4 regions of the Paenibacillus sp. FSL R5-0766 genome follow, and region 4 is predicted to be linked to each of the others. Evidence: riboswitches for the same ligand, from Rfam matches in the RefSeq annotation. Region 4 holds a riboswitch; each other region holds the start of a gene.
The links. Region 4 has a riboswitch for thiamine pyrophosphate ahead of MKY66_RS04550 (ECF transporter S component). Riboswitches for the same ligand answer to the same signal wherever they lie in the genome.
Positions count from the first base shown of each region.

Region 1 (8,110 bases), 500 kb from region 4:
CAGCACCGAGCGGCGGTTCTGTTCCCAGATATCGAGCAGCCAGCGCTGCATGTCACTACGTGTCAGTGCATCCAGCGCGCTGAAAGGTTCGTCCAGCAGCATGAGTTCCTGCGGACTGAGCAGGGCGCGCAAAAATGCCGCACGCTGCTGCATTCCGCCCGACAGCATATGAGGGTATGCCTGCTCGAATCCGGCAAGACCCACGCTACTTAACCACTTACGAGCTTCTGCAAGTGCTTCGGCCCGAGGGGGAGCGCTTGAAGCTACTTCACCAGCAAGCAGTACATTGTCTTCAATGGTACGCCACGGGAAAAGAGCAGGCTGTTGTGGCATATAACTAATCTTGCCACGCTGTCCCGTTACATTCTGACCGTTCATAAGTACTTGGCCTTCCTGTGGCTTAAGCAGACCACCGATGATATGGAAAAGGGTGCTTTTACCACAGCCGGATGGCCCAACGATAGCGACAAACTCGCCTTGCTCCACGGTCAGGGACAGGCCGTTCAGAACCGGTAACCTGCTTCGCCGTTCGCGGAATGAAGCATGAACGTCAACGACGTCCAATGCAGGCGGAACCGGAGCAGTATTGGCAGGTCGATCAGGGGTAGCCGGGTGAAGCTTTTCACCGTGCTTTGGCTCCATTGCGCGTGCTCCTCGTTCAGGCTGGTCGTGTTCGTCCTGTTGCCAATTCATATGGTCATCACTTCCTAATATACAGATTACTTCTTTACTATCGCTTCTGTGGCCGCCAGCGCACGAGAAGCTTCTCCAGCAGGGCAATGAACAGGAAGAGCAGCAAGCTGAGCGCGACAATAATCATAATCGCCACGAATAAACGATCGGTGCGATAAGCTGACTTTTGCAGCATCATATAATAACCAATACCCTTGTCTGCGCCAATCCATTCGGCGATGATGGCTCCCATCACACTATAGGTAGCGGCGATTTTGACACCGGAGAACACGGATGGCAACGCATGGGGGAGCTCCAGCTTCCAGAAGATATGATGACGTTTCGCACCAGCCATGCGCATATAGTTCATCATGGCCGCGTCAGTACGGGTCAAGCCGTCCATAGCCGCCACCGCAACGGGGAAGAAACAGACCAGGATGATCGTAATCAGCTTGGGCAGCAGCCCGAATCCGAACCAGATTAACAGGAGCGGTGCGAGCGCGATGGTCGGGATATTTTGACTAAGAATAAGTAAAGGATACAGGGCTGACTTGAGAAAAGGGACCAAATGCAGCACCATCGCAATCAGCAATCCGACCGCCGTGCCAGCCGCGAATCCGATCAGCGTTAACTGAATGGTTGCGGAGGCGTGCATGCCAAGTCGCTCGGCCTGAGTTGCCGCTTCGCGGGCGATGTCGGACGGTGCAGGCAGCATCCATTTCTCAATATGGAAGAGGGAGACGGCTCCCTGCCATATCGCTATAAAGAGAATAACCGCCACAATGGGCGGCCATACACTTTTGAAATAGGCATGCATTAGCGATACTTCTCCGTCAGGGTATCCATGCTGAAGCCAGTAGGGCTATGGGCAATTTTGATCTGGGAGATGATGCTTGGGCTGCCAGCCTCCACAAGTACCTCGTGCATTTTACGGACAACCTCCAGCAGTTCCTCCAGTTCCCCCTCGATCGTGGTGTCGAGTGCGTTCACCTGATATTTCAGGCCGGATTGCTGAATAACTTCAATGGCGCGATCTACGTAAGGATAAGAGTTCTCGCCATTTGGCGTTTTCGGGATAACCTGAATGCTAAGTAATGTGCTTGCCATGAGAGATCACGGCTCCTTTCGTGATAAATTGCATGAATTGAACCAGGTTTACACTTATCACTCCGATTGCAGTACCCTCTTCCGATCACTGTTATCCCCGGATTTCTTTAATGAATTCTAATGGAGGAAATCCGGGGATAAAGGTGAGCGCTTCGCTTCTTCAGATGGGTTCTGCACTCTTCGTTCTTGTGTAAAAAAGTTAAACTTAAGCAATTTTTATTGGGGTAAAAACGCGTTCGTATATGCCTTGCTCACATCGATCTGTTCATCCAGCAGTTTTTTGCTAAACATCCAGTCAGTGTAGTTTTGCCACACTTCCTGTTTTTGTTCTCCCCAGCGCGGGGCGTCATCTGTGTACTTTGGACTAAGCCATTTCTGGCTTGCCAGTACCAATTCCTTATCCAGATCCGGTACGGCCTTGATCAGAATGTTTGCTGCGTCTTCGGGATGATCAATTGCGTATTGATACCCTTCGGAGGTGGCTTTCAGGAATGCTTTCACCAACTCGGGGTCGTTTTGGATCGTCTGCTCGTTGGTTACGAGGACAGGCGTGTAGTAATCCAATGCATCTGAATAATCCTTCACATATAACATGTCGATTGGTTCCCCGCGCAGTTCGGCTTCAATACCCGTCCAGGCGTAGAAAATCCACGCAAAATCAATATCCCGTTTCACTGCGGTGAAAAAGTCAGCGTCACCCATGTTAATATTTTTCACTTTCGATACATCAGCTCCGTCGCCTTCCATAATGGATTGCATCACGGCTTCTTCCACAGGGGAACCCCAACCGCCATAGGTTTTACCTTCAAAGTCTTTCGGTGACTTGATATTCCGATCCGCCGGAGCAGCGAAACCAGATGTATTATGCTGAATAACTGCTGCGATGGAGACCAATGGAACACCCTGTGTGCGGGCTTGAGTTACACTCTCCTGATAACTTACGCCAAAAGGCACTTCATTGGAGGCAACCATCGTATCTGCGCCACCGGCACCTGGTTGTACAATCTCCACGTTCAAGCCTTCGGCCTTGTAAAAACCTTGATCTACAGCCGCATACAGGCCGGTATGATTCGTATTTGGTGTCCAGTCGAGCACCACTTTAATATCTTTCAGGGCGGCAGTGTCACCTTCGTTGCTGCTTTCCGTATTTGTGTTGCCGTTCTGCCCAGCTGGGGCAGCTTCTTTGCCACCACATGCGGCTACAGTCACCATAAGCACGCATAAGAGCAACAATCCCATCGTTTTACGCCATTTCATCTGTGGTTCTCTCCTTCGGTATGTCCGGCCGATTGGCCCGGGGTACTCCTTGGCTTCATATCCAATCATCTTGCATAAATCGACAGATTTATACCAGTTGAGATCTGGATAACGTCACTTTTTTTAGCTCTCTGGCTATATAAAAGAACATTAAAAAAGCGTCCCGTATTCCGGGACGCGTGCAGGCGTTAGAGAGGTGGCGTTCAGCCATAGGGCTGTGCCATTTCGATATACTCCGATTCCTACGCTGGCATAATCCAGATCAGGTCTAAGGGTTAGTATCTTGGTGGGATACACTCTCAGCCGGCCAATTCCGACTCCCCTGGGAAACTATGAAGTTACGGGCATTACTAGGTGTAATTATAGGCCAGCAGGTGGAACGTGTCCAGTCAGGAACTGGATGGGGACACGTATGAAATTATCAAACAGGCCGTTATACATATGTATATCAGCCTGTTTAGATGTGTTATTTTCAATAATTATCGTGGCGAATCATATAAGGAAATCTGGCTGATTGCAAAAGCATCGAGTGGGCCATAGCCTCAGTGCTGAGGATCTGGAAGGTTTCCAACAAAAACTTGGATCAAATCCGATGTTTGATATCTCATCGCATCAGGGCTGCTTTCCCTATTTCAGTGATCAGCTTTTGATCGTTTGACCTTGACCGGAGACGCTTGCTTCATTTAAACAACATAATTTAGATACAAAAGGAGATAGTACTGCTATATAAATAATTATTTTTTACATATGGGGGCGTACTGAATGATCCTTAAAACCATATTCGCAATTATTCTGTCCTATTGTGTCTACGTTTTTTTCACAGCTTACCTTTTATTTTTGGTTCCGTCTCCATCTACTATTGAAAATACGGATATGCAAAAATTGTTAACAGCAGGAAGTACGACAGATCGCGTACTGCTCTTGGAGGACGGCTTTCAATCCGGTCAGGTGAGAATCCAGACCATTCGAGAGGCGAAAACAAGCATCGACCTGGCTTATTACTCCATCCAAAAAGGAAAAACATCTCAACTCTTTTTTGCTGCTTTATTCGATGCGGCTGATCGGGGTGTTCATGTTCGAATCATTTTAGACGGGATTTTTCACAACATGCGCGGAGAATTGCGTGATATTCCAGATGCCATTGCAGCTCACCCCAATGTGGAGTTAAGGTATTATGAACCACTCAACATAGTTATGCCATGGACATGGCATAACCGTCTGCATGACAAGATCTTTCTTGTCGACAACACATATGGCATCATTGGCGGCCAAAATATTGGTGATAGATACATGGCATTGCAACCCAAAAAAGACTATGTATTCGATCGGGATGTCCTTGTTTACAATCCAAACCATAATAAAAACAGCACGGTTGTTGAAATGAAAAAATATATAGATCGGTTATGGGAACATCCATTCACCAAACCAGAAAAACATGCCAAACGTCAGCATCATACAAAGGGGTTACAAGAGCTGGATCAGCTGGCTGAGTTATATAAAAAAGCTCAGGCTGAGAGCGATCCTTTTGTTAAAGTGTTGCCGAAGGAATGGGCTCAAGGGGCTCTTCGTTCCGACCACGTCGCTTTCATTCACAATCCAATCCAGAGGCTGTATAAAGACCCGACCATGTGGAGAGCATTTGTTCATTTCGCCAATCAAGCAAAGTCGAAAGTGTACCTTCAGACGCCATATGCCATTCCTACCAAGAAAATGAAGAAAGCCGTACATCTGTCGATGAATCCAAAAGCAGAATGGGTCATGTTAACCAATTCAATCCAGCAGACCCCTAACCCTTTGGCTTTCGCGGGATACTTAAGCTCTAAGAAACGGTTGCTTGATACCAATCTGGCCATTTATGAATACCAAGGCCCTTATTCCATACACGGCAAATCATTTGTCATGGATGATTACCTCAGCATGGTTGGTTCGTATAACCTTGATCCCAGATCCGCCTTTCTAAATACCGAATCTGCTGTGGTCATTTCTGGTTCTGCATTCGCCAACGAACTAACAGAAGCTATGGATATCAAACGTACACTTAGTACACGTGTGAATAAAGGTGAGCAACTAGCAGAATCTACGAATCAGAAAGGCTCTGTTTTCAAACGAATGGCAATCACAGCTTTATCCAAACTGTCTTTTCTCTGGAGATTTCTGTTGTAGGAAAGAACCAGCTATTAGATATAGCTACTTCCATAAATTTTAATTTGGAAAAATCAGATTTGTTCACAGAATGTTCACTTATGTGGAGGGTTTCCTCATCTCTATAATTACGAAGGTAAACAGAGAGGATGAGAGAATTGCCAACAAGCAAGAAGGAACAAATTATTTTCGGATTAATGATGTGTACAGGAATGGTTGTCGTCATGATGACATTCAATTTATGGCATAGTGGGTTACTCGGTAAGATGTCCCCGCTTGAGATACTGCTTCAATTCATATTATGTTTTGTCATCGCGTTTGTGGTAGAGTCCTTCATTGTCGGACCTATAGCGAGAAAGATTGCTTTTTCCTTACCCTTTGACAAGTCCAACAAAATTCTGGGTGTACTCGCCATGTCATTTTTTATGGTGATTGGCATGGTTCTGATCATGTCCTTGTATGGGATGGTTTCAGCATATCTCGCTGATCAATTAAGTGGGTCATCCGTACTCCGTACGTATCTCCATACCATTGCTCGTAACTTCAGCCTTGCGCTTCCATATCAGTTAATCATTCTGGGACCGCTCGTCCGATATGTATTCGGTAAATTCATCAAGGATAACGGGCCCGTAATGCCTGTCGTTAACAAAAGTGTGTGATTCGGCTGGCCCTAAGTATTTCCTGGGCAATCGTGTGCAAATGAATAGATCGTATTCTTACCTGTAATGAAAGGTGATCTGAGGCAAAGATAGGATACTTTCCACCACGATTACAGCGCTAACGAATCGAGAACATCTTATTAGGCCAATTTTTAGGGAATAAAAAATCTAACGAATCTCAGCGGGTTATTATGATAAAAAACTGCAACGAGACCTTGAATTTGAGATAATTATCTATAATAACGTCTCTAGGATTCGTTAGATTTCAAATATCCTAAAATGCAGATAAATAACGTGTGCTAGGTTCTTTATACAAAGTAACGCTACAAAAAAATGTCCACCGTCAGGTCATGACAGTAGACATTACAATTTCTTTAATAGGTATTTCTAATCCTCAGGACTGGATCAACACAGAACTGTTAAGTCGCAGAATTGGCTATATGTTTGTTCTGCCATTGATACGTGATTACGCTAATGACAAGCAGGCCAACTGCAAAGATCGCAAGCATCCATGCAGACTGATTAACCGCCAGATGATCAAGACTCCATCCCGTAGTCAAAGGCAGAATGGCACCGCCAACCCCACCTGAGGCAATCAAAATGCTGGGTGTGGATTCTTCTGTTCCGGGCAGCAGTTTACTGGCAAAGACAAGGGCAATGGAGAATATCCCTGACATCGCCAGTCCAAGCAGTAAGATGATGAGAAATGAAGACCAGATTTGGTTTGTAAATGGAAATACCATTAACAAAAGAACAGATGCAAGACAACTGTACAGAACATAGACGCGGTATTGGAATTTCTCTGCGATATACCCGGCGAAGAGTCGTCCCACGGACATGGCAATCCAGAAACAGGTGACACTAAGGGCTGCTCCGGCTTCCTTCATGTTCATTTTCTCAATCAGGATCGCCGGCATGAAGTTCGCAAGACTCATCTCTGTGCCAACATAGAGGAAGAAGAACAGAACGAATAATACCAGAAGAGTCCTGTTACGGCCACGATAGGTTGGACTGGATGTACTTGCAGATGCGGGATGCATCTCACCCGATGTCCCAGCAGAGTGCGTATTTACGGAAGCATGATTTGAACTCTGTCGCTCCAGAAACTTATCGAGTTCACCGAATGATCCTTTCGCCCAGAAAACAAAGGTCAGCGCTGCGCAGATCGCAACAACGAGAAAGGAGAGACGCCAGTATCCGGCAGCAATCAGACCGCTTGCAATGAGCGGCATGACCATCGCCCCAATCCCGAATAACACTTCCAGTCGACTCATGGCAACGGCTGTATTGTCTTTGATTGCAGCGATGATAATGGTGCCAATAACAGCTTCAACCATTCCGAATCCAAAGCCGGCCGCGGGTGCAATGACGAACATCCAGCCCCATGGTGGCAGCAGCATGTAGGATAATTCTGCAATACAGAGCAACGCTGTGGCGATTAACAGGCCTCCCCGTTTACCAAAGCGTCTGTTCAGCCATGGAGATAACAATACACCACCCAGGAATCCGGCAAATTGAGCAAAGATCAGCGTTCCGCCTTGGCTATAATCTTTGCCGTAATGTTCAAGTGCAACCGGTAGAATGGAACCGAGCACAACGTGGGCAAGTCCAATCAGGAAATAGGACAGACATCCGATCCAAAGTAATTTTTTCATAAAGAACTCCTTCTACTTATATACATAAATTGAGGATCACAATAAAGCGCAATCTTGAAGACAAAGTCTATCATAACAGGACATGTTAAGTTGTGCCATGAATTCCTGATCAATACAGAAGGTTGCAATTAGGTCCGGCGTTCGTATATACTGAGACACAACAATTACAGATCGGAACATGCCGTTGAAGAGCATCCAACTCGGAGGCGTTTTCGCCAGGGGAGCGATATTTCCCCAAGTTAACCGGAACCGCCCGTTATCGCGGACCAAGAGGCTGGAAGCAGGATATCCTGATTCAGCAAGTTGGGTGGCACCGCGAGCAGAGCGCTCCTCGTCCCAAGGGATGAGGGCGCTCTTTGTATTTTTACAGCCAAAGGAGACGGTGACCATGTTAGAAATGAAGTGGATTCGTGCACATGCAGAAGAGGTTCAGGCCGCAGCAGACGGGAAAAAAATCAAGATCAACATTCGCACATTGTTAGAGCGGGATGAAGAACGTAGAACACTTTTGCGGGAAATTGAAGAAGGTCGCAGGTTGCGCAATACGTTATCTGCTGATATTGGCAGACTCATGCAAGCCGGGAATCGGGAACAGGCCGAGGGTTTGCGGGCTCAGGT
Region 1 is NZ_CP150227.1:493,768-501,877, forward strand. It holds gene MKY66_RS02315 (ABC transporter ATP-binding protein) at 1-693, opposite strand, end outside; gene MKY66_RS02320 (ABC transporter permease) at 731-1,489, opposite strand; gene MKY66_RS02325 (MTH1187 family thiamine-binding protein) at 1,489-1,779, opposite strand; gene MKY66_RS02330 (ABC transporter substrate-binding protein) at 1,996-3,036, opposite strand; TPP riboswitch at 3,258-3,370, opposite strand; gene MKY66_RS02335 (phospholipase D family protein) at 3,910-5,199, shown strand; gene MKY66_RS02340 (hypothetical protein) at 5,403-5,837, shown strand; gene MKY66_RS02345 (MFS transporter) at 6,257-7,492, opposite strand; gene serS (serine--tRNA ligase) at 7,881-8,110, shown strand, end outside.
Region 1: it holds a riboswitch for thiamine pyrophosphate, as region 4 does, so the genes downstream of both, MKY66_RS02330 (ABC transporter substrate-binding protein) here and MKY66_RS04550 (ECF transporter S component) in region 4, are expected to answer to the same signal.

Region 2 (8,110 bases), 240 kb from region 4:
TGTGACCCGAATGTATGAAGAAATTTTTGGTGGATATGAAGTAGACCCGCGCGATGTGCTCGGTGTCACGTTTGACGAGAATCATGAAGAACTGGTTATCGTCAAGGATATTGTCTACTACAGTCAGTGTGAGCACCACATGGCGCCGTTTTTCGGCAAGGTACACATTGGCTATGTACCAAGCGGCAAGATCGTTGGTCTGAGCAAAATGGCTCGGCTGGTCGAAGCAGTAACACGTCGCCTGCAAGTTCAGGAACGTATTACTTCACAGATCGCTGACATTCTGACAGAGGCCGTTGAACCTCATGGAGTTATGGTCGTTGTGGAAGGCGAGCACTTGTGCATGTGTTCCCGCGGCGTGAAGAAACCTGGAAGCAAGACGGTTACGTCTGCTGTACGTGGTTCTTTCCGTGAGAATCCGGCCCAACGTGCGGAGTTCTTGTCTTTGGTCAAAGATTAAGATCAGGTATGTCTACTCGTTGGACAAGTCGGATGTGTAAGTTCCTTTGGTTTTGGAAGCAGCAGTTTCTAAGCCATAGGATGTGATATAAATAAGCCGTGTTCCCTGGGAACCGGCTTATTTATATATGCGTTGTCATTCCTGTATACTGGATACATATGAATTCGTTAAGCCGGAGGTAATGGAACGATGAGTGTACCTTCCCATTCAGATCATCCGGTTCAGCCGGAAAAGGGACTACAGGCAGATCAACAGGCTTCATTGCGTCTGCAAATCTGGGAGACACCACTCATGCGACAAGGTAGTAGTGTACTCGAAGCTTTTGCTTGGGAAGAAGTTATGTGCAGGCGGGTTGGGGCAGGGCATCTACCTATTGCACATATATGGAGACACCCAGATGCCTTTGTAGCGGGTCTGCGTGACCGCAGGTTGCCACAGGCTGTAGAAGCGATGGAGCAGATTAGAAGCCAAGGGACAGCGGTCTGTGTTCGGCCTTCCGGTGGAGCGGCAGTACCCTTGAACCCAGGGGTAGTTAATGTGTCGCTGATTCTGCCTAATCCCGGACATGCCATCAATATTCATGATGATTTCCGGGAGATGGCTTCGATTATTGCCGAGTCGCTAACGCAGTGGTCGAATCAGGCGCAAACTGGCGAGGTTCAGGGTGCTTTTTGCCCGGGAGATTATGATGTCAGTGTAGGTGGATTGAAATTCTGTGGTATTGCCCAGCGCAGGCAGGCAAAGGCGTATATCATTACGGCTTTTATCATCGTGGACGGTCAGGGTGATCAATTGGCAGCAGATGTGCGACAATTCTATCAGCATGCAGCAGGCGGGGCGAGTGAAGGATATCCCGATGTTCAGCCTGGCACGATGGCAAGTCTGAAAGAATTGGCAGGTGTACCTTCAGCAGCGGCATATACTGCGGCTTTGGTTCGAACACTGCGCGATCACTATCCACAGGCGGAGACCAGCAGGGTGCTTAGCGTTGGCTCTGAAGAAGTACGCCTGACAGCTGAGCAGATGAAGCTGCGCTACGATTAACACTTTTTACTAGGGCTTGGAATTGGTTAATAGAGATGATATGATGTGATTTCGGAAGGAGAGTGTTAGGATGGACACATTGAGATATACGTATTTATATGAGGTTGTATCAACAGGCGAAAAATCCGAGTTCAGCCAAATGGCAACAAGCAAGGAAGAGGCTGCTGCACTGATCGTTGCACGTATAGCCGATCTGGAGTTTACAGATGAGTCTGATATCAAGCTGGGCGATCTGATCTCCATTAGCAAACAGGTTGGCGACAACTATGTGGCGTGCGAGGGCTGTGCTTCTTAAGTGAACATTTAGAAATAGGAAGTCTCTCAAAATACAAGTAAGTCTCTTTTTACAAGAGGCTTGCTTTTTTGTCTACACCAAAAGAGATATCGTTCAGTCATTCGGCTGGAGATATCTCTTTTTTCTCTAATCCATCTAACCCCAAGCTTAATAAGGCGGCCACAACAACTTGCGTGCCGTTTCGTAACGCTCGGCAATAGCGGGCCAGTAGACAACGTTCCACCAGTCTTCAATATACTTTTTGCGTTCATTCTGATGTTTCAGATAGTAGGCATGTTCCCACACATCCAGTGGCAGGAGCGGTACGATATCGGACTGGGACAGGTTCTGGTGTTTTTCCGCCTGCAAAATCTCCAAACGATGTGCTCTCGGGCTCCAGACAAGCATCGCCCAGCCACTGCCTTCCACCTTGTTCGCGGCTTCCGTGAATTGATTCTTAAACGCTTCATAACTTCCGAAATCCCGCTTGATCTGCTCTGCCAGCATACCGGAAGGTTTGCCGCCGCCAGCAGGATTCATAATTGTCCAGAAGATCGTATGCAGGTAGTGGCCTGCCCCGTTGAAGGCAAGTTCACGTTCCCAATGTTTGATGAGTTCAAAGTTATTCTTTTTTCTCGATTCCGCCAGCTTCTTCTCTGCTACATTTAGTCCGTCCACATAAGATTGATGGTGTTTGTCATGATGGATACGCATCGTCAGCTCATCAATATGTGGCTCTAGCGCATTGTACGCATAGGGGAGAGGCGGCAGTGTGTGTCCTCCGATGGGAACCGGCTTCTCTTTTACGGGAGGTGCTGTAGAGCTGGGTGTGGCTTGTGTTGTTCCGGTAGAAGGTGGTTGAATGGTTGCGGATTGGATATGAGCTGAACCGGCAGGTGCATTTACATTTCCCTCTGGAGAAGTTGGAGCTTCTGAAGCTTGGCGATGGACGCTTCCTGACTCTGACGTATGCAACGCATTTTCCAGAAAAAGTGATGGCTCCGAATCCGTTTCACGCAAAATGCCAGGTTGGCCAAGCGTATCCAATACGCCCAGAAAATACTCCGACTCGCGGATAAAATGCAGAATGAGTACTTTGGCAAGCGGAACAGCTTGCACAGCAGCACTTTGCTCCAGAAGAACGTATAGCTGTTTGATGAACTCTCTCGATTGCTGCCGAGCTGCCAACACAAGTTGATCGATACAACGAACCATGTAGGGAGCAGGCGGATGGGTTCCAGGCAATAGTTGTTTTAAAAGCTGATTGGCTACTCGCTCACTGTTTGCAAAGGTAACCTCCCATTCCTCCAGTAGCTTGACGTATGGGGGCTCCAGATCAGGAACCAGGGCACGAATGACGAGTGTATGTTCTTTCTCCTGCTCTTTCCAGAAACGGATTTCCTCCAATGTCCGCAGAGGCAGCAGGTGACCATATCCATACCAGTTCATCTTTATTTTGAACCTCCTTCAGATCAAATTCATTGCATGCAGACCGTCTGTTCATGCGTCCCAAGAGTATATTCCGCGAGCTTGTTGTCCTATGAGTGCAAAAAAAGAGCCCCTGAGGGCTCTGAAAAAATTCGGATGATTGAAATTTGGTTATTCTCCACTATTCGTGTTCTGTACATCGTCACTGCTTGTTTTCGTTACATGACTCAGGAAAGTTGAGACACGGCGCAGATATTCCTTTGGATGCTCCCGGAAGATCAACTCATGATGCGCATCCTGGACAATCCATTCATCGGAGTATGGATTGGTCTGGTTGGCGGCGAGATGCTCCGCAATTGGATAAGGCGCCTTCTCGTCCTCTGTGCCATGGATGAAGAAAATCGGGAACGGATAATCTTCCTTTTTCACTTCCTGGTATGGAATCTGTTGTAATCCGGTACCATTCAGAACAGGGAACAACAGATTCATGATCTCGAGTGTAGGCTGACGCGGGAGATCGATCTGGTTATGAATGTTGTGGTACAGCGTATCCGGCTCAAGCAGGAACGTACTGTCCAGAATCATCGCATCCACTTCCTGGGTAATCAGTCCAGTTTGAAGGGCCGTACCGGCACCCATGGAGAAACCCCAGACAACCAGTTCCTGCGCACCTCGCTGCTTGGCGAACTGGATGGCACCCAGCAATTGCTGTGACTCAGCTTTGCCACCTGTGGCTACAGCTTTGTTCACCTGTGAGGCGAAGCCATAATCGAACATGACCACGTTGAACCCAAGTTGATGGGCATAGTGGGCCAGGTCATACATGGGTACCCATGTTTCTTCACGATTGGCACCATAGCCGTGACTGAAAATAATCGTTTTGCTTGCAGCGTTGTCAGCAGGTATATACCATCCCTGCATCGTCCGGCTGCCATCTGCTGCCGGGAACGTGATGTCTTCGTACTTCATGTTCTTGGCCTGCATTGGATTGGAGAAGACCGGCGCTACAATAGGATTGGATAATACCCATGCGATATAACCATGCAGTGCAATAAAACAAAACAGTAGAAAAAATACAACGGAGAGCAGCAACGCTACGATAATATGTTTGAACCGAATCAGCCTCGGTGATAGGGAAGAGGGCAGATCGGACACTTTTGTCTGCAGCGGGGCTTCGCTCTGGGATGTTGGATACATGAATGCCCCTCCTTTGAAGTTCAGTTGAAGATAACAACGACATGAAAAGAGAATTGCGTCGATTTCAGAGCCTGCTTCAGAGCGATATCTTAATGTAATATATCTTTATCGTATGTTCCAATATAGTCAAAGTCAATTGATTGAGGGCATTTGTTACGCAATTGTTATATAGTTCTTAAGATATATGGGTAACATTACCTTAGTGTGTAAATTACAGGGGATTAAGTCTTATAAAAAGGAAAAATTTACACGTTGGCATATTTTGATTTTGGCTCTTTTTGGTTTACAGATGAGACCGTTTCTCATATAATTTATGTAACCAAGTTTCATGTGATGAAACATGAGGAGGGCATCATGCCATGGAAGATCGCAAGTTAACCGTCCGGGCTGTGGAACGGGCGCTGGATATATTATTATGTTTTACCACACGCAGTGATCTGGGACTCACCGAAATTGCCAGCCAGATTGGCCTGCACAAAAGTACAGTGCACCGTTTGATGGCTACGCTGGAGGATCGAGGGTTCGTGATCCGCGATGCAGCAACAGAGAAGTACAGACTTGGCATCCGAATCTGGGAATTGTCGGCTCACATGTCCCGCAGTGATGATCCCGCTATTCTGCTGCTGCCTGCGATGGAGCGACTGAGAGATCGATTGGGGGAGACCGTGAGTCTGTACCTGCGTGATGGGAGTGAAAGGATACGGATTCAAGCTGTGCAAAGTGATCAGGCGATTCGCCGAGTTGCTCCCGTTGGTGTTAGACTGCCGCTGTCTGTGGGCGCTTCCAGCAAAGTTTTGATGGCGTTTGCCACGGATGAGGATCGTGAAGAACTGATGAATGGGCCTGAATGGCCGGTGTTTATTGATCCGGCGGTGTATTTGGCGCAGATGGGAGATATCCGGGATAACGGATATGCGACGAGTTATGAGGAACGTGAGCCGGGAGCTGCCGCGGTATCTGTACCGATTATGGATCGCAGAGGCAATATTGCAGCCGCACTCTCGGTCTCAGGGCCTGTCAGCCGACTCTCACAGGAGACATTGCATGAATACGCACCTGTGCTAAAGGAAGCGGCTACGCAAATGGGGCTCATGTTATCCTGATGTTGAGGTAAGGTTATTCTCCAATTGAGTTGGTGTTCTGGAATATAAAGGTTGTTTTTATGTTCCGGTTGCGCTACTCTGTTATGGACGGCCCAGCGGAGCCAGCATCATTGAATATGAACTGCGGCATGTGTATGCCGCAACTTGTTAACGTTACTAGGGGAGTCCGAATTGTCCGGACTGAGACGGAATCGCATGAGATTCCGGACCCTTTGCACCTGATCTGGATCATACCAGCGTAGGGAAGTAATCGGCGATATGACCACAACCACCACATGATGTGACCCTTGTAGGGCTCCGTTAAGGAGCTTCATAAAGGTGCATTATTGGTGATGGACATTAAAAGTCGGTTCCTTCGGGGACCGGCTTTTTTATATACAGGGAACAGGCGATATAGCGCGGATTCTATGGGCCTCTTTTTCAATAACCTGCGAAAGTGGGCTTGGATGAGGAGGGAAGTCACCATAGATCCATGATCTGCGGCAGCCTTCGGTCTGTTGTGAACTGTACATAAATAATGTCTCCCCTGGTCTGGTGTAGGATCGCTCTTTCTTCTCTGCATTGCGCATGATTTGGGACAGGTACGTAAGTGACCTAATGATGAAACCAACCAAACAAGCGAACGAACACTGAGGAGGAGACAAGTGAACATGAGTACAAGAAATCAAACGGGACAACAAGCGATGGAACAGGAACATAACGATCAGCAGGTGGAAAAAGAAACAGGGGCGGCCGGACGGGTTCAGCCCTTTCCCGGCAGCCGCAAAGTCTACATTCAGGGCTCACGGCCAGACATTGCTGTTCCTGAACGTGAAATAGCCCTTCATGACACGAATACTCCCCAAGGGGTGGAGCATAACGAACCGCTGCGTGTCTACGATACGAGCGGCCCGATGACCGATCCCGCATTTCATGCGGATATCCGTGCAGGTCTGCCATCCCTGCGCACACGTTGGATCACAGAGCGCGGCGATGTCGAAGCTTACCAAGGCCGTACAGTTAAACCGGAGGATAACGGACTGAAACCCGGAGGGAAGAGAGCCGGCGCTGAAGAGTACCCCGGATTACGAGGCAAACCGCTGCGAGCACAGACAGGCCGCTGTGTGACCCAGATGCACTACGCGAGGCAGGGAGTCATTACGGCAGAGATGGAGTTTGCCGCCATTCGTGAAGGCGTGGAACCGGAATTTGTGCGGCAAGAGCTGGCGAGTGGACGGGCCATCCTGCCGTCTAACATCAATCACCCGGAGAGTGAGCCGATGTTGATCGGTCGTCATTTTCATGTGAAGATCAATGCCAACATTGGCAACTCTGCTGTATCCTCTTCCATCGAGGAAGAGGTCGAGAAGATGACCTGGGCGGTACGCTGGGGATCGGATACGGTGATGGATCTGTCCACAGGCAAAAACATTCATACCACCCGGGAATGGATCATCCGTAATTCACCTGTGCCGATTGGTACGGTGCCGCTGTATCAGGCGCTGGAGAAGGTGAATGGCGAAGCGGAAGCGCTGACCTGGGAGTTATACCGTGACACGCTCATTGAGCAGGCAGAGCAGGGCGTGGACTACTTTACGATTCATGCAGGTGTACTGCTGCGTTATATCCCGATGACGGCCAAGCGGATGACAGGCATTGTGTCTCGCGGTGGGTCCATTATGGCAGCATGGTGTCTAGCGCATCATCAGGAGAATTTTTTGTACACTCATTTTGAAGAAATCTGCGAGATTATGAAAAGGTATGATGTGGCGTTTTCGCTGGGAGATGGACTTCGTCCTGGCAGTATCTACGACGCGAATGATGAAGCACAGATGGCGGAACTGGCTACGCTCGGGGAACTGACGCAGATCGCGTGGAAGCATGATGTGCAGGTGATGATCGAAGGTCCTGGGCATGTGCCGATGCATAAGATCAAGGAGAATGTGGACTTGCAGATGGAGATATGTAAAGAAGCACCGTTCTATACGCTGGGGCCGCTGACGACCGACATTGCCCCGGGTTACGATCACATCACATCCGCCATTGGTGCGGCCATGATTGGCTGGTTCGGCACGTCGATGCTCTGTTATGTTACGCCAAAAGAACATTTGGGCCTGCCCAACAAGGATGATGTGCGGGAAGGGGTCATCGCCTACAAGATCGCGGCCCACGCTGCCGATCTGGCGAAGGGACATCCACGTGCCCAGCGCCGCGATGACGCATTGTCCAAAGCGCGGTTCGAGTTCCGTTGGCGTGACCAGTTCAACCTGTCACTGGACCCTGAACGTGCGCTGTCCTACCATGATGAGACGCTGCCAGCAGAAGGAGCCAAAGAAGCTCACTTCTGCTCCATGTGCGGACCAAAGTTCTGTAGCATGCGCATCACGCAGGACATTCGTGCCTTTGCGGCGGACAAAGGATTGTCCGAGAATGAGGCTGTAGCTGCCGGGATGCAGGAAAAGGCGGAGGAATATCGGACACGCTCCTAGGCGCCGGTACAGCGCAAGCTGGGCAGTCTGACATCGTTTGAAGGTGAGAATACTGCTATCATGTCGACTTTTTCATCTTATTGATCAGCTTCCTGATACTTTTTATCAGCATTATGGTTGATTGTCTAGCAGATGT
Region 2 is NZ_CP150227.1:754,259-762,368, forward strand. It holds gene folE (GTP cyclohydrolase I FolE) at 1-460, shown strand, start outside; gene MKY66_RS03520 (lipoate--protein ligase) at 650-1,504, shown strand; gene MKY66_RS03525 (hypothetical protein) at 1,575-1,799, shown strand; gene MKY66_RS03530 (Fe-Mn family superoxide dismutase) at 1,947-3,227, opposite strand; gene MKY66_RS03535 (alpha/beta hydrolase) at 3,378-4,403, opposite strand; gene MKY66_RS03540 (IclR family transcriptional regulator) at 4,763-5,506, shown strand; TPP riboswitch at 5,655-5,768, shown strand; gene thiC (phosphomethylpyrimidine synthase ThiC) at 6,190-7,974, shown strand.
Region 2: it holds a riboswitch for thiamine pyrophosphate, as region 4 does, so the genes downstream of both, thiC (phosphomethylpyrimidine synthase ThiC) here and MKY66_RS04550 (ECF transporter S component) in region 4, are expected to answer to the same signal.

Region 3 (8,110 bases), 2.7 Mb from region 4:
GTACCGGATTGATTTTATTGAGAAACATCTGGAACAGATCAGACTGGCTCTAACAGATGGAGTAGATGTGATTGGTTATTGCCCTTGGTCCGTTATTGACGTGGTAAGCACCCATCAGGGTTATGGGAAACGTTATGGAATGATCTATGTAAACCGCGGTGAACAGGATCTGAAAGACTTGAAGCGTTTGAAGAAGAAAAGCTTCTCGTGGTATCAAGAGGTCATTAAACAGAATGGCAGATGTATCGGAAATCCGGATCAGGCGGTCACGAAAGAATAAAGGATCGTGATGAATGCATGAAAGTAATCAAAATATTAAATAACAGCTTGCTTCTGACCAAAGATGAACAGGGGCAAGAGATGATTGTCATGGGAAAAGGGTTGGCATTCAAAGGCAAAGTTGGCGAGCGACTCGATGAGGAGCATATCCAGAAACGATTTATTCTGCAAAATAATCCGTCTGCCCAGGCTTACGTACGAACCATCGAAAACATGCCAGAAAAACATGTGAATGTCATAAACAAACTGATTACCAATGCAAAAGAAAAGTTGTCTCTTGACGACCAAATCTTCTTTACGCTTATGGATCACTTGTCGTTTGCCATTGAACGATGGAAAAAAGGTGTAGCATTACAGAATCGCATGTTATGGGAGATCCAGAGGTTTCACCCTGTTGAATTCGAACTTGGCCTTGAAGCCGTTCAGTTGCTGAATCTAGAACTGGGGGTTGAACTGCCGGAAGAAGAAGCAGGGAATATCGCTTTTCATTTCGTGAATGCCCAAACGCATGAGCAGAATATGGAGCGCACAATGCAATCCGTTAAGATGTTAAAAGATATTTTTAACCTGATACAATACACCTTTGATATGCAATTGAACAAAAATTCCATTCATTATGTGAGACTTGTCACACATCTGCAATTCTTCATCCAGCGTTTACAAGAAGGGCGTCTGGGCAATTCGGCGAAAGATTTTATATTTCAACACATGGTGAAGGAGCATCCGCTTGAATACAAATGCGCGGAGATGATCAAAACCTACGTGCAGAATATGCTGGACATCTCCATATCGAACGAGGAATTATTATATTTGATGATTCACATTGCTCGAATTGTCCAGGAGGAACAGGGTGATGATGGACGATTATAAAGCAAAGTTAAAGTTGTATTCCCTTAACTCTTTTTCGGGAAGATATTTTCTAACTATGACCGTTTTCTCGTATTTTATCGGGAAACGGTCTTTTATTTTTGCAAATATGTAGCGGCTTTTTGATATTCCATGATTAACGAACTTCTGATTCCTAAAATCATAATTACCAATTGATAACTTTTTATTATAATTATTGGAAATTTATTATATGTAAGCGCTATCTAAACAACTATAATCTATTTATCTGGATGTTAATCCGTTCAGAAATACTTAGACCAAATCAAGAGGAGGAATTGTATGAAACGGTTAGGTCAATGGAATATAACGGCCTTGGTTCTTGTGCTGGTACTCGCCATGCTTCCATTTTCGAATGTCTCACATGCAGCCAAGGCAGTTACGGAAGTGGAGGGAAGTCATTTGAGCACAAACTTTGAAGACGGTACACTTCAGGGATGGACTCCACGTACAGGTAACGAAAGGCTGACAGTGACACAGCAGGAAGCACACGAAGGTCAGTCCAGCATGCTGGTCGCCAACCGTGAGCGTTCCTATCATGGACCGATGTTTTCCATGAAGGATCTGCTTAAGCGTAACCAAGAGTACGAAATTGCAGCATATGTAAGACTTACTCAGGAGCCCACCACGGATCAAACACTACAGCTCACCACATATAAAAAAACAACTGCCGAAAGTTGGAACCCGATCGGCAGCGTGAAGATTGCCAAAGCAGAATGGAATACATGGCACAAGATCACCGGAAAATTTCAGTATAGCGATGATCCCACTGAATTGAATTTGTTCATCGAAACACCCTACATCTCTGAAGATAGCGTAGATACGTTATCGTTCTATGTGGATGATGTATCATTTACTCTGGCCGAGCAACTGGAGATTGAAGAAGGTATTCGGTCTCTGGAGGACCTGTATCAAGATGATTTCCCCATTGGTGCAGCGGTGTATCGCTGGCAGTTGGAAGGCGCATATGGAAAACTGCTCACAAAGCACTTTAACAGCTTGACCGCAACCTATGAGATGAAGCCGAAGTACATGTCTCCTTCCGAAGGTGTTTATGAGTTCGAGGCAGCCGATCAATATGTTCAGTTCGCCGAGGAGCATGGTATGGGCGTACGCGCACATGCGTTGTTGTGGCACATTGATGCAGCAGAGTGGATGTTCAAGGATCCTCAGGGTAACCCTGCGAGTCGAGAATTACTACTTGCCCGGATTCAGGATTACGTTGAAACCGTCATGACCCGATACAAAGGTAAGATCTATGCCTGGGATGTGGTAAACGAGGCGATTGCGGATAGCAATGGTGATGCCAACGGTTTACGTAAAAGTCCCTTTTATGAACTAATCGGTCCGGATTACATTGAGAAAACCTATGAATTCGCTCGTGCAGCCGATCCGAATGCCAAATTATATTACAACGAATACTTCACGGAAATCCCTGAGAAAAGAGAGCATATGTATCAGTTGGTCAAACGACTGAAAGAGAAAGGGCTCATCGATGGTGTGGGTTTGCAATCCCACTATAACCTGGAATCCCCGCCCATCAAGGAAATTGAAAAAACGATCAACATGTTCGCCGAACTTGGATTGGATATTCAGATCACGGAACTGGATGTGGATAGCGGAATTCCATTTGGTGAAGAGATGTCCGATGAAGTTGCAGTAAAGCAGGCGTATCGATATAAGGAACTGTTGGATTTGTACAAAAAACACAAAGACCACATTTCTTCAGTTACCTTATGGGGACTCCAAGATGAGAAGTCTTACAACAACCAGGCTATGCTGTTTGATTCAGCCCTGAAGGCCAAAAAGGCATACTGGGGACTCGTGGATGAATCCAGTTTGCCTGTGTTGACGCAGAGAGCCGTCTCACTTTCGGGTAAACCGGATATCAAAAAACAGTCACAAGATCCGCTCTGGAACAAAGCGGTGTCTACTCCACTGAAGGGTGACTCTTCGGGATCAGCCAGTTTCCGCACCTTATGGGATCATAGTAACCTGTATATCCTCGTGGATGTTCAGGATGCGAAGGCAGATGTGAATGACAGAGTAGATATCTTTGTTGATCTCAATAATGGCAAGACCACTTCATATGAAGCAGATGACCGACACGTAATCATTAAGCGGTCGGGCAAAGTTGAGGGTGCGGAGCAACGTTCATATCGTGTACGTGAGACCAAAGCCGGATATCAGGTTGAATTGTCCATTCCATGGAGTGGTATCCAAGTCGGTTCAGAATATGAAGTTGGCATGGATATTCGTGTGGCTGATGGCGCTACAAGTGGGACACAACCTTATAATCCACTGTACTGGAATGATCGAACACAATCTCAGGAACAGGATACAAGCAAATACGGCGTGATTCAGCTTGCCCCTATGCCCAAATCTGCACAAGCTGTACAAGGGATTGTTCAGATTGATGGGAAGAAAGACACATCATGGAATAAGGCTGCACCATTTGAAGTTAAACGGTTGAACCAGAGCGAAGGTGCAGAGGCAGTGGCTCGCGCAATGTGGTCAGGTGAGTATCTATACCTGCTGATCGACGTCACTGATCCAAACATCATTACAGACAGCATCAACCCATGGGATCAGGATTCGGTTGAGATTTTCCTGGACGAGAATCACCAGCGCACACCGTATTTTCAATATGATGATGCCCAGTTCAGAATCAGTGCAGACAATGTAGGAACCTTTGCAGGGGGTGCCTCACCTGGACGCCTTGTAAGTGCTGTGAAGAAAACAAATAAAGGATATCTCGTAGAAGCCAGAATTCATTTACAATCATTGACGCCCAAAACAGGAAATGTTCTCGGCTTCGAGCTTCAAATTAACGACAACCAGGGCGGAGGTAAGCAGAGCGTAGCTAAATGGAATGATACGACCAATGAGAGCTGGAGAAACACTTCCCAGTACGGAATACTCACTTTTGTCGGAAAGAACAAACTCGGGCATTAAACCATCGGCAGTAGTTGCAAGAATAGAAACCATCATAACAGTGGCTATAACTCAACCATTGTTGCGATGGTTTCCATCGTTTACATACGTCACCGAAGGTGATGAGGGAGGATACAATCTGCCTTGACTATATTTAACAGCCCTTGATATACTAAATGGATATTATTTTTTCTTTTATGGGAATAAGAAAGTAATCAACTACATACAACCGTTTGCGAGGGAGCCTTAACCGGCTGAGAGGGTGTTAAACCGACCTTACCTGACTTGGATCATGCCAACGTAGGGATGCAACGATGAAACGCTGTACTTGGGTAGCTCATGCGAACCCCCTTGTTTTAGTGTATTTGTCTGCGAAACATCCTATGGATGTTTCGTTTTTTTGTTTTTAAATACGTACATTATGAATTGGAGGAACACATGTTGACTATTTCAGAGAGACTATATCAGGCAGCACAGCCTGTGTGGAAGGAATGTCTTGAGCATCCTTTTGTTAAAGGGATCGGAGATGGTTCTTTACAGGTTGAACAATTTCGTTATTATTTGCTGCAAGACTACTTGTACCTGTACGATTATGCCCGTGTATTTGCACTAGGTATTGTCAAGTCGCACGACCCCAAATTGATGCAGTTTTTTAGTAAAAACGTAGATAACATCCTGAATGGTGAAATGAAAATTCATCGTTCTTATATGGAGAGATTAGGAATTACAGAGGATCATGTTTTCCAGGTAAAACCTGCACTGAAAAATGCAGCCTATACTAACTATATGCTCTCTGTTTCCCATGCGGGTGGCATAGCAGAAGTACTTGTATCCATTCTGGCCTGCTCATGGAGCTATGCGGAGATTGGTCAAGTCCTTGCCCAAAAGCCAGGCGCAGCTGATCATCCTTTTTACGGAGAGTGGATCACAGGATATGCTTCCTCTGAATACAACAGCAACAATCAATCCCTAGTGACGTTAACGGATAAGCTATTAGAAGGCTGTAGCGAGGGCACGTACCAACGGATGGAAGATATTTTCGTGATGTGCAGTCGCTTTGAGCTTGATTTTTGGGAGATGTCATGGAGGCTGGAGCCTTATGTTCACTGTAGTCAATTAAAGTAGAGAGCAGCGGCCATAAACAGTCTCAGGATAGAAATAAGTAGAATACGTAAAGGAACGCTTGCAATAAGCGTGTTTCGTGACGATGCCAAAAAAAGGGCGGATAGTATCCGCCTTTTTTCATTGTTGAAATTCTTGACACAGGGACATTTTGTTCTCTGAAGTCTCTGGCTAAAATCAAAAAGGGTGTCAGGACGGAATGTTCATAGCAGTCTGAATGTTTTTCAGATCGAGCTGAATTTGCTCTGCAATATGGTAAGGGTGGTATAAACCATGCTGCACCATGTAATTTGATATCTTTTCATGAGAATCTATGGCTTCATCGAGCTGTTTCATCAAAATTTGTTTGATTTCGGGGGTGGCACATTCGGTCACAGCCATGGCGTAGTTTCTGACACCGCTCTTGGCGTTCATCAAAAAATCCATTGCGATCACGTCATCGGTCAGCGTATTAAGACCAGTCATGTGTTCTAATATTGGGTTCATTTTTTTATCTCCTATACAGTCGCTTTAGACAGCACTCCACCGAGCTCCTGAAGCTGCTGTTGTGATAAGATCGCATCTTGTTGCAAAATTTGCTTGAGCTCCGGGTCGGTTACCAGAGCTTGCATGGTCTTGGATTTAGTCATACAAACCGTCTTGAACGCAGCTATTTCATGTACCTCGAGCATCTCATGCAAAGCGTATGTGGAATCCATTCAGATTGTCCTCCCATGTATCTATTCATATTTAAGGCTTTAAGATGACTTTAATGCAATCGTCCGTTTTTGTATCGAACACTTCATAGCCCCGTTTGGCCTCGCTGAGCGGAATGACGTGCGTAACAATGTCGCCAGGGTCCACTTTGCCAGACGTAACCAACTCGTACATGTATGGCATGTAGTGAATGACCGGAGCTTGTCCGGAACGGATATTCACGTTTCGCTGCATGATATCACCGAGCGGGAATCCGTTATAACGTCCGCCGTATACCCCAGTGACTTGAATGGTGCCACCTTTGCGAACAGCCTGAGATGCAATGATAAATGCGCTCATGGTGCCGCCTTGCAGTTTCATACCGCTGGCTAGAAATTCAAGATCGCTCATCTTGCCGTCCATTCCTACCGCATCAATGACAACATCGGCGCCGCCTTTGGTCATTTCCTTGAGAGTGTTCCCAATATTCTTATCCTGTTCGAAGTTTACTATTTCCACATTGTTTGTTCGCTTTGCATGCTTTAAGCGATAATCGACATAGTCGACGGCTATGACCCGCTTAGCTCCTTTCAGCCAGCAGAACTTCTGGGCCAGGAGTCCGACCGGGCCGCAGCCGAGCACGATGACCGTATCTCCATTCTTAACGCCGGCGTTATCTACGCTCCAGAATGCCGTCGTCATGGCATCGGCGATCAAGCTTAGCTTTTCGTCCGGTTGTTCGCAGTTTTCAGGGATTTTAAAATGGGTAAAATTGGCAAATGGGACCCGTAAATACTCGGCTTGCCCACCGGGATATCCGCCGGTCGTTCCGGAGTAGCCGAAATATGCGCCCATATCCCCGTGCTCGTTGGAATTGTCACATTGGCTTTCCAGCTGATTTTTGCAAAAAAAGCATTCTCCGCATGCGATGTTAAACGGGATGATTACGCGGTCGCCTTTTTTTACCTTGGTCACGCCAGGGCCCACTTCTTCTACGATCCCCATCGGCTCATGTCCGATGACATAGTTTTCCTGAAGGTTAGGGATCATCCCGTGAATCAGATGAAGGTCAGAACCGCAAATGGCGGTACTGGTGATCTTTACGATCATATCGTCCGGTTTCACAATCTTCGCATCCGGCACCTCTTTGACCACGACATTTTTAACCCCTTGATACGTTACCGCCTTCATGCTTTATGTCCTCCAATATGCTCATCTGGGGTCCGATCAAACATCCCTTTACGTGACGTATCCCCCGGGAACAGATTCATCTGCCCGATCATCACCGTATTTTTCGCCGAAAGCTGATCGAGTTGGTACTGTTCGTTCAGCTCATAAGGATGAAACCATTTTTTGCGAATCATGAGCTCCGAGATTTCTTGGTGCATTGCAATTCCCTGCTTAAGATGAGTATGCAGCAGGGCTCTTACATCCGGTGAAGCCGTTTCCGTCAGGGCGATGGACAAATTACGTACACCCTCCTTGGCACGAAGAAGGAAGTCCATGGCAAAAGTCATATCTGCCATTTCCGGCATATTCAATGAATTAATCGGATCTAAATAATCGGTATTCATCTGAGTTCCCCTTAATGTGTTATAGGTGTCGGATTATTCGGAACGGTTGCTTTAAAAGGAGCTCTTGCGTAGATTGCTTGCAGCTCAGCGATCTGTTGTATGGATTGAATTACGTCTTTCTGCATTAATGCTTTTAGCTCTTGGTCAAAGACCAGGCCTTGCATAAGTTTCGACTTAGCGATGCAGAGCGTTTTGAAGTTTAATGCTTCATGCAGTTCCATCGATTCGTGCGGCGCTAGCGTTGGATTAGCCATTCAGAAATGTTCCCCTCCTTTTTCATCAAGATTAGATTTTCCAATGCATCGGATCTTATACTAATATGGATCACCGGAGAGATAAGATCCGAATATTCCCATACAGTCGCAGGGATATAAACAAAATCTCAATCCCATACTTATTTCTGTTTAAATGAATGATTTTACTGAAGGAAGGAGGAGTCACGGTGCCCAATAAAAACAAAATTGATCTAGCAACCGAAAACGCAAGAAAACCGGCAGAAGATGCACTTAACTCGAGTGGTAGTAATACGCTGGAGCAGCATGCATCTAACGCGGTTTCTGAGGTGCAGACGGCTTTAAATCAGGCAATAAGCTCGTTAAGTGAATCTAATGCGGCAACAAATTCACAAGCGTTGGAGATTG
Region 3 is NZ_CP150227.1:3,663,842-3,671,951, forward strand. It holds gene MKY66_RS15785 (glycoside hydrolase family 1 protein) at 1-280, shown strand, start outside; gene MKY66_RS15790 (PRD domain-containing protein) at 298-1,149, shown strand; gene MKY66_RS15795 (endo-1,4-beta-xylanase) at 1,447-4,119, shown strand; TPP riboswitch at 4,326-4,423, shown strand; gene tenA (thiaminase II) at 4,537-5,223, shown strand; gene MKY66_RS15805 (spore coat protein) at 5,410-5,706, opposite strand; gene MKY66_RS15810 (hypothetical protein) at 5,718-5,918, opposite strand; gene MKY66_RS15815 (zinc-dependent alcohol dehydrogenase) at 5,950-7,086, opposite strand; gene MKY66_RS15820 (spore coat protein) at 7,083-7,469, opposite strand; gene MKY66_RS15825 (spore gernimation protein GerQ) at 7,481-7,723, opposite strand; gene MKY66_RS15830 (hypothetical protein) at 7,912-8,110, shown strand, end outside.
Region 3: it holds a riboswitch for thiamine pyrophosphate, as region 4 does, so the genes downstream of both, tenA (thiaminase II) here and MKY66_RS04550 (ECF transporter S component) in region 4, are expected to answer to the same signal.

Region 4 (8,110 bases):
GGTCTGTGGATCAAGCGAAGAGGTCGGTTCATCACAGAGCAGCACATCCGGACGACTGGCGAGCGCTCGTGCAATGGCCACACGCTGCTTCTGTCCACCACTAAGCTGTGCAGGATATTGATCCGCCTTGTCTTCCAGTCCAACAAACCGTAGTACCTCAAGTCCACGTTCAACTCGCTGCGCACGAGATATACCCGCCAGTTCCAATGGCATGCAGACATTGCCACTCACTGTTCGGTTACCGACCAGATTGAAGTGTTGAAAGATCATGCCAATGGATCTTCGTGCCTGACGCAGACTCTGTTCATTCATCTGGGTCAGGTGCTGCCCATTCACAACAACCTCACCATCATCCGGCCTTTCCAATCCGTTGAGCATCCGCAGAAGCGTGGATTTGCCTGCACCACTCGATCCGATGATGCCATGTATTTCTCCTTGTCCCACTTCGAGGGACACCGAGCTTAATGCTTCGAATCCCTGATCTGCACGGGAAACGCGCTCGTTATAACGTTTGCTTACACCATATAATGAGATCATGGAGAGTCCTCCCGTGAATGATCATGCATGGTTCTTCAAGAACACATGAAGAAAGCCCGCACAGCCGATAACCGGAGCGCGAGCAAGCCTGTTCATTTATAATAAATCAACATCCCTTACGAGACAAGCTTTTAAGGTGAGATTGCCTCCTGAAGGCGGCTGGCTTCATATGCACGAAAACGTCCGTTGGACGAACCCACGTACACTTCATTGCCGATCCGGTTAATCATTCCATTCTTCGCATCCCGGTCGCGATGCTCCGGGTTTCCCATCACAACGTCATGTACACGACCTAACAATGCTCCATTATTTTTATTCAATACCAACCAGTCCTCGTCCATGGGCAGCAGCAACTGATCATCAATGACCAGATAACTTCCCTGATTCGTCGGATGCCTTAGTGTTGCAATCGTATCTTTGGCATTCCAACGCGTCTCCCCCGTTTTATAATCCACAGCCGCCGGGTAGCCATTCTTAATCACATACAACTGATCCTCTTCCACCAGTCCTCGTTCAATCTTGCCCTTGAGCGTCCAGCGTGTTTTGCCTGTCTTGGCATCATACAGGGTGGTTGTAAAATCTTCATATTCTCCGTAATGATTGCCACTCTTGTTCTCACGGATCAACAGCATGCCATCATTCAGCTCCTCAAATCTCTGTCCTACCCGAGCAGGGAATTGGGCAAGCTTTTTCCCCGTGTTCAGATCAAGCAGAAGCCACTGATTATCTAGTGATAGCCATCTTTCAGCATTCGTGGTTGCAAAGGGATCAAGACGTTCAATTCCACCAGTATATGGATCATTCCAAAATTGTTCTATGGTGGATCGTTTGCCCTTCAAGCTCCATACGGTTCGGCCCGATTGCGGATCGACTGCAACCAGCTTATTCTTTTCCCAATACAACACATAAGGGTCATCTGCACTCTTGTTCAATATTTCATAACCCGTAGCCAGTTTTCGCGTCCACAATGTTTTTCCGTTTGCACTGTCCAGAACCGTTAACCAACTGTTGCTTGAGCTCTCAACAACCGGGTTATCCACAACCACAACGTTCTTAGCAGCGGTGATGCCATTTAGTCTAAAATTTTGCTTAGGAGTGTACGTCCACATGACCTTTCCGCTCTTCAAGTTCAGATGACGAATACGATCCACGTATTTTTTCTTGTCAGGGTCATAATCGGTGTAGATTGTAACGTATTGGCGCTCTGCATCCACCTCTGCCTGCTGTCTTCCAAAGCCCCCATTAATCCCCCATAATTTCTGGCCCGAATGTCGGTCAAGAGCATATATGGAACCTTCGTAGTAATCCCCGCTAAATCCACCGTCATCCCCTTTCATCAGGAGTACATCATCCGTGGCTGCTTGTAAAAAAGTGTAGTTAATATCCCCCTGGTTGGTCCATACCGGTTTCCAAGGGATTGTCGTTGGCAGTGTTGTGCCATAGATTTTTGTTGTGAACCCATATTCATCCGCCCGACTGATGTTCCAATCGGAAACGACAGCATTTCGATTATCCTGTGCTAAATTCCAGCGTGTTCTGACCAGTCTGCCATTTCTGTTGAATGTGACCAGAAATTGCGCATCTTCCCGCTCATATCTCCAGGTCTGTCCAATACTCATTGAATCACCCGTGAAATTTAGATTGCTTGAACTCTCTTTCCAATCCGGCTCGCCTAACCACCCAGCCACTTGTTTGGATGTGGTTGCCTTGTTCAGCTTAACATCTGTCAGATGGCGTATAACCGAAGTTGGCAGCGATGCATCCTGTTGGAACCAGCTATCAGCCACATTCATCCGCTGTTCTATAGCCTGTGCCTTGATCCAGAAGAGTCCTGGCCGATACGTGAAGGATTCTTTATTCCAGACTCGTGGGGCAATGGAGACCCCATACCATCCTTTCCACTTTGCAACAATAACAGCCTGATCTGTTAGCGCTTTCTCACTAGACCAGATTGTAGAACTATCTGGAGCCAGATACAGCTTGCTGCCTGATTGGAGCGTGAAGCTTTGGGGAGCTGTTTCCGTCATGCTTCTGCTCTCCTTCAAGGCATACCAACTTGGCAGCCAAAAGTCTCCATGATCGGTTGACTTAAGCTGCACCCACTCGCCTCGAACCGAGGCCAACGTATACTTTTCGTATTTTGATGTATAGTATTCAATCCCCATCTGGTCAGCAGCCACACTGCCGTCCCTTCTGTTTTTGAACAGAGGAATGTCATTCATGAGTGTAACGGGTTCTCCTTGTTTGTAGGCCAACTGTGTTGATAAGACTTGAGAACTTGCCCCCAAGGCTTGTGGTGTTGTAACCAAAGCTTGTCCTCCAAGCACGACCATTTTGGAATCCAGCAGCATCCATCCCGTCAACAGCGCAGCTGATAATCCAGTCATGGTAATCCATTTGTACCCCGTTCTCTGCCTGTCAGGACCCGTCTTCACTCTCGTTCATCCCCATCCATTAGAAGGTATTTCCAATAGAGACGCAGAAAAAAAGGAAAAAGTTACTGTTTACCTCAATATATTTCTATCTATCTCCCAATATTACCTTACATCCACCATCGTAGCATGATAAGGAAAGGTAACCCCGATGTAATAAGCAGCTGTTAAGGTGAGGATATAATAAAATACAAACCACAGATCAGCTCGCGAATAGCCAATCTGAATGTAATACGTTCGGCTCGCGCCATCTGTGAACCCTTTCGCTTCCATCGCTACCGCCATTCGCTGTGCACGGCGAATGCTCTGTGCCAGCAGCGGAATAGCGTAACGCTTGAGTGTACCATACACGTTCCAGCGAGAGCCACGTTGCCGTGTTCCACGTATACGAATAGCGTAACGGAGCGTCTGGAATTCATCCAGCAAAATCGGGATCATGCGCATCGCGGCCAGAAAGCTATAGGCATATTTTGCAGGAAGCCGCCACTGCTGCATCAGGGAATAAAACAGCCTTACCGGCTTCGTTGTCAGTCCGAACAGCAAGCCAGCCGCTGCCATGCTCAACGAGCGAAAACCCAAGTGTAGACCGCGATAGAAACTCTCTTCGGTTATGTGAATCAATCCCCACTTATACCATGTGGTCTCACCCTTACCAAACATCATCATACCTGTAGACGTGGAGATAAACACCAGAATGAATGGTGATGCGTACAGCATCAATCTATACCACGGATGACCTGTCCAGCACAGTAACAGCATCATCGCCAACGCTACGTTGGCCATTACATTCAGATTGTGAATGAGGATAACGATGACAAACATCATCGTCAGAATGATCATCTTTAATCCCGGATTGACGTTATGAAGCCAGGTTTCACGGTGAGGAAACGACAGTTGCATCAGATAACCTCCCCTCATCTACCGTCCAGATTCGGGTGCAATATCTTTTTACAATTTCACGATCATGGGTAACCATAACAATGGCTGTTCCCTCTCTCCGCAATTGCTCCAGCTGTGCTAACATGGCGAACGTATTCCGGGCATCCTGTCCAAAAGTAGGTTCATCCAACAGCAGTATTCGCTGCTCTCTCACCAGTGCAGAGGCAACGCTCAAGCGTCGTTTCTGCCCCATCGATAATTGGTAGGGATGACGCTCGGACAGGTCGATTAGTCCAAATTGATTCAACATATGATCAGTTCTGGCAAGTCTTTCTTCCGTTGTAAGCCTGCCCCCCAGTAATGAGAATTCCACTTCTTCCGCGACCGTGTTGGTCACAAATTGAAACTCCGGGTTCTGAAATACAAACGCAATTCGATCTGCAAGCTGCTCCGTTTTGCCAGAAGGCTGACCTTCCACCTCATAATGACCTGTTGTTTTCAGGATATTCATCAGAGATAACAACAATGAACTCTTGCCTGCTCCATTAGCTCCGACAATACCAATCCAGTCTCCATGCCATACTTTGGCCTGTTCCACCTGAATGAAGGGTGTTTTCCCACGCCATCCGGTGAACTGCTGCAAGTCCAGTGCAGGCTGAGAGGCGGGTGATACAGGTGATAAGGATGAGACGTGAGATATGGGGGATATACCCGGTGTATCGGATAAGCCAGACGATTGCTGTGCTTCCAAACTTGAGATGCCGTGATCCACACACACTTGAAGCTCTCCAGTAGCACTTCCCTCTTCTTCCTTAGCTGCCTGCTCGTGCTCATCCCACACACCCGGATACCAGATTCCATAAGCCTTCAGCTTGCCCCGTTCATCCGTAAATACCTGCTGTGCTGGCCCATCCGCCACAATCTTTCCTTCAGGTGACAACACAATGATGCGGTCGACCATATCCACAATCTCGTTTATTTTGTGTTCAACGATGATGATCGTTTTGTCACTGGCGATCCGTTTGACGGTATCCCATACCTGGGAAGTCCCCTCATCGTCCAGCAGTGCAGTGGGTTCATCCAAAAACAATACCTCCGGGTCCATGGCAAGCATCGAAGCAATTGCAAGACGCTGCTTCATCCCCTGAGACATGGACTGGATCAATACACGATTCTGTTCAAAGGATAACCCCACTTGTTTCAGATAATATTCAATCAGAGCAGGCATCTCTTCACGCGAAATATTTCGGTTTTCCAGAACAAATGCGATCTCTTCATCCGTAAAGGTCATACAGAACTGGGTATCCGGATCTTGAAAGACCACTCCTGCTTGGGCGGGAACCTGAATATCATCACATTTCATCGGAATCTCAACCGAACGTGGTATCAGACCGCTCAGAATTTGCAATAACGTCGATTTACCGGAGCCACTTGGGCCAAGCAACAGCACTTTCTCCCCTTGACGCACAGAAAGAGACAAGCCTTGAAATACCAAGGCTTTCTCTCCCGGGAACTTGCATCTTAGATTAGTTACACTTACCGCTTGCGAATTCCCCTCTCCGCTCATCTAATCCAGCGCCTCATAATCCTGTTTGGATACCGGTCTGAGTGAGCGTGTTACACCGGTCAGTTCCAATGCTTTGGCGAGATAATAAGCGAACACTCCAGCAATCAGAATACTTCCAATGAAGCGGAACCCGATAAATAACGTATAATTCCAGGCCGAGAGTGAATCAATATATCCGTACTGGTAATCCAGCAAAAGCGAAGCCGCTGCAGCTCCTACGGCTGCAAGACAGGTGACAAACAGATTGGTTTTGCGATACAAAAATGCGGCGAAGAATATCTCAGCTCCCAATCCTTGCAACAGACCATACACCAGTGTGGACATGCCCCATTCACTACCCAAGAAAGCACTTACCGTTGAAGCCGCAACTTCGGCAAGAATAGCCACGCCTGGTTTACGAATGATAACAAAAGCAAACGTGCCCGCCATAAACCACATGCCATAGATCATCTGCTCCGCATGAACGCCAAATGGTTTCATCAAGTCATATGTAGGTCCCCATATCTTGTAAATCACCCCAAACACTACTGCGATCACGATGGTTACCAGAATATCCGTTAGTTTCAATCGCTTGTTGCCTGCTGTTGTTGCCATGTTCTCTACGTCCTTCCTTTGTTCCCTGTGGGGGTTGTAAAAGTGTGTGTTCAAAAAGACTGGTTTTCAGTACCAAGAAGATAGGATGAAGCTAGAAATGGAGTAGCCGAGCGTAGGGAAAACTACGTGAGCAACCGCAATGTTTCCAAAGGAAACATACTTCGTAAGCCTCCCGCTTATTTCGGCTGAATTCCATATTCGATGCTGATGATGCCGTCAGGCATCCTTCGTAATCAAAAGCAGACTTTTTGAACAACCTCTAAAAATAAAAGAAAAAGCCTCCCCGATTCCGGGCAGGCCTTACGCACAGTGTACAATCCTCACAATGATGTATTGGATGGATGTCGAAAATACGGAATATCAACCAGCTCTCCTCCGCCCTGGCAGATACACCACCACAGTTCAAAGAGGTCTGTTGTTCATTCCCACAATTCACCCTTACATATTGCAAATCCATGTTCTCTACGCTGGCATTACCCAGATCAGATGTACGGTCAGCGGCACAAGGCCACTCTCTCAGCCCAACTTCATTGAGCTCCCGGTTCACTTATTTCATTGCTTCTAATGTACATCAGATGGGTATTTGTGGCAATCCCTAGAAGAATCATCATGCTTCATTTGGGGTAAAAGGAAGGGGATATCTAACGATTCACTTTCCATAATATGCAACATTTAGGTTATACAGTCCGTCTTAAACATTAGAAGGGAGATTGATACTGATGAAAAATTACAACTCTGTTTGGCAGCTTAAAACATGGAAAATGGTCCTTGCCGCTTCGATACTCACCGCAGGCACGGCACCAGCCTTACTCTCATCCACTGTGGCGGAAGCCGCAGCAACTAAACCTAAACCGACAGCTTATATTAACAATGTTCAAGCTCAATATGATGTTGTCATACGGCAGGGTATTACGTACGTGGCATTGACGGAGCTTCAATTCCTTGGCAACTATACGTTTGGCTACAATAACAAAACAAAAGAGATCAGTATTAGCACAGGCAGCGATAAGTATGTCCTTACACCTAACAGCAAAACAATGAAAAAAAACGGTCAGAATGCGACATTATCCTCCGCGCCGATTCTGGTGAATGGTAAAGCGATGCTTCCGCTCCGTGCCATCGGTGAAGCTTTTGGTGCCAAGGTGCAATGGAACCAGAAGGCCAAGGAAGCTTACATTTACACTACAGATGCTACGATTGTAAAAGAATATAACAGTTCCGATCTGACTGTGGCACGTGAAGCCGCATTGCATCTGCCACGCTTCTCTGAACTGGGACAAGCACGTCTGGACATTCGCAACCCTTTGGGTCCGGTGGATTCCTCCATTGAATACATTTTTGAACAAGGTAAAAAAGATCGTTTCTTCGTTGTTGAGGATAACGATCTGATCAGCTATTATATCCTTAAAAATGGAAGTGCCCTGCTACAATGGCAGGCCAACATCAGCAAAACTGCTGGAACCATCGGAGACCTGTTCTTTATTAAAACCAAAGCCGTTGCTGAAGCAGGGACTCGTCCTTCCGTAGCAGGTCATACACTCGTGTCATTTAAGTACTCTCACATGCTTGAAGAAACCTCTTACGAGATCATGAACAAATTGGGCTCCATCGATACCGGTTCTGTTGCCCCCGAGAAAGGCAAAGTCATTGTTGAAGTTCCGGGAGAAAAATAATTGAGCCTCCGCTATAAAATATTGCTCAGCAGAACTATACTATGACATCTGCATTACAAAAGAGCGTCCCTCAAAGTCAGTGTGGCAATGACCTTGGGACGCTCTTTTTAGCGTTATATTCCAAATTACTTCCAGTCACAAGCGGGGCTTAAACCTTTAACAACTCAAGCGATTCAATCTTCTGTTTAATATTGCGTGTTTCCAGACTGGCTCGTTTTCCCTGAAGCAAACCCCTTGAACAACGTTGGTACTTTGGAATAACGGGTATTCGTAATTTTGCCTTGTGATGTACTGCTGTCTGTACGCATAATCGAATCTTTCACATTGGAAATGTTGGAGTTATCCAGCGTCATGTTAACTGCAAAGGAAGTTCCACCATTTTGGCGAACCAGTTTGCCAATATCGTCTGCACGGAAATTTTTGATGTT
Region 4 is NZ_CP150227.1:992,600-1,000,709, reverse strand. It holds gene MKY66_RS04570 (ATP-binding cassette domain-containing protein) at 1-537, opposite strand, end outside; gene MKY66_RS04565 (PQQ-binding-like beta-propeller repeat protein) at 669-2,972, opposite strand; gene MKY66_RS04560 (energy-coupling factor transporter transmembrane component T) at 3,075-3,869, opposite strand; gene MKY66_RS04555 (ABC transporter ATP-binding protein) at 3,844-5,415, opposite strand; gene MKY66_RS04550 (ECF transporter S component) at 5,416-6,009, opposite strand; TPP riboswitch at 6,452-6,562, opposite strand; gene MKY66_RS04545 (copper amine oxidase N-terminal domain-containing protein) at 6,729-7,682, shown strand; gene MKY66_RS04540 (pectate lyase) at 7,868-8,110, opposite strand, start outside.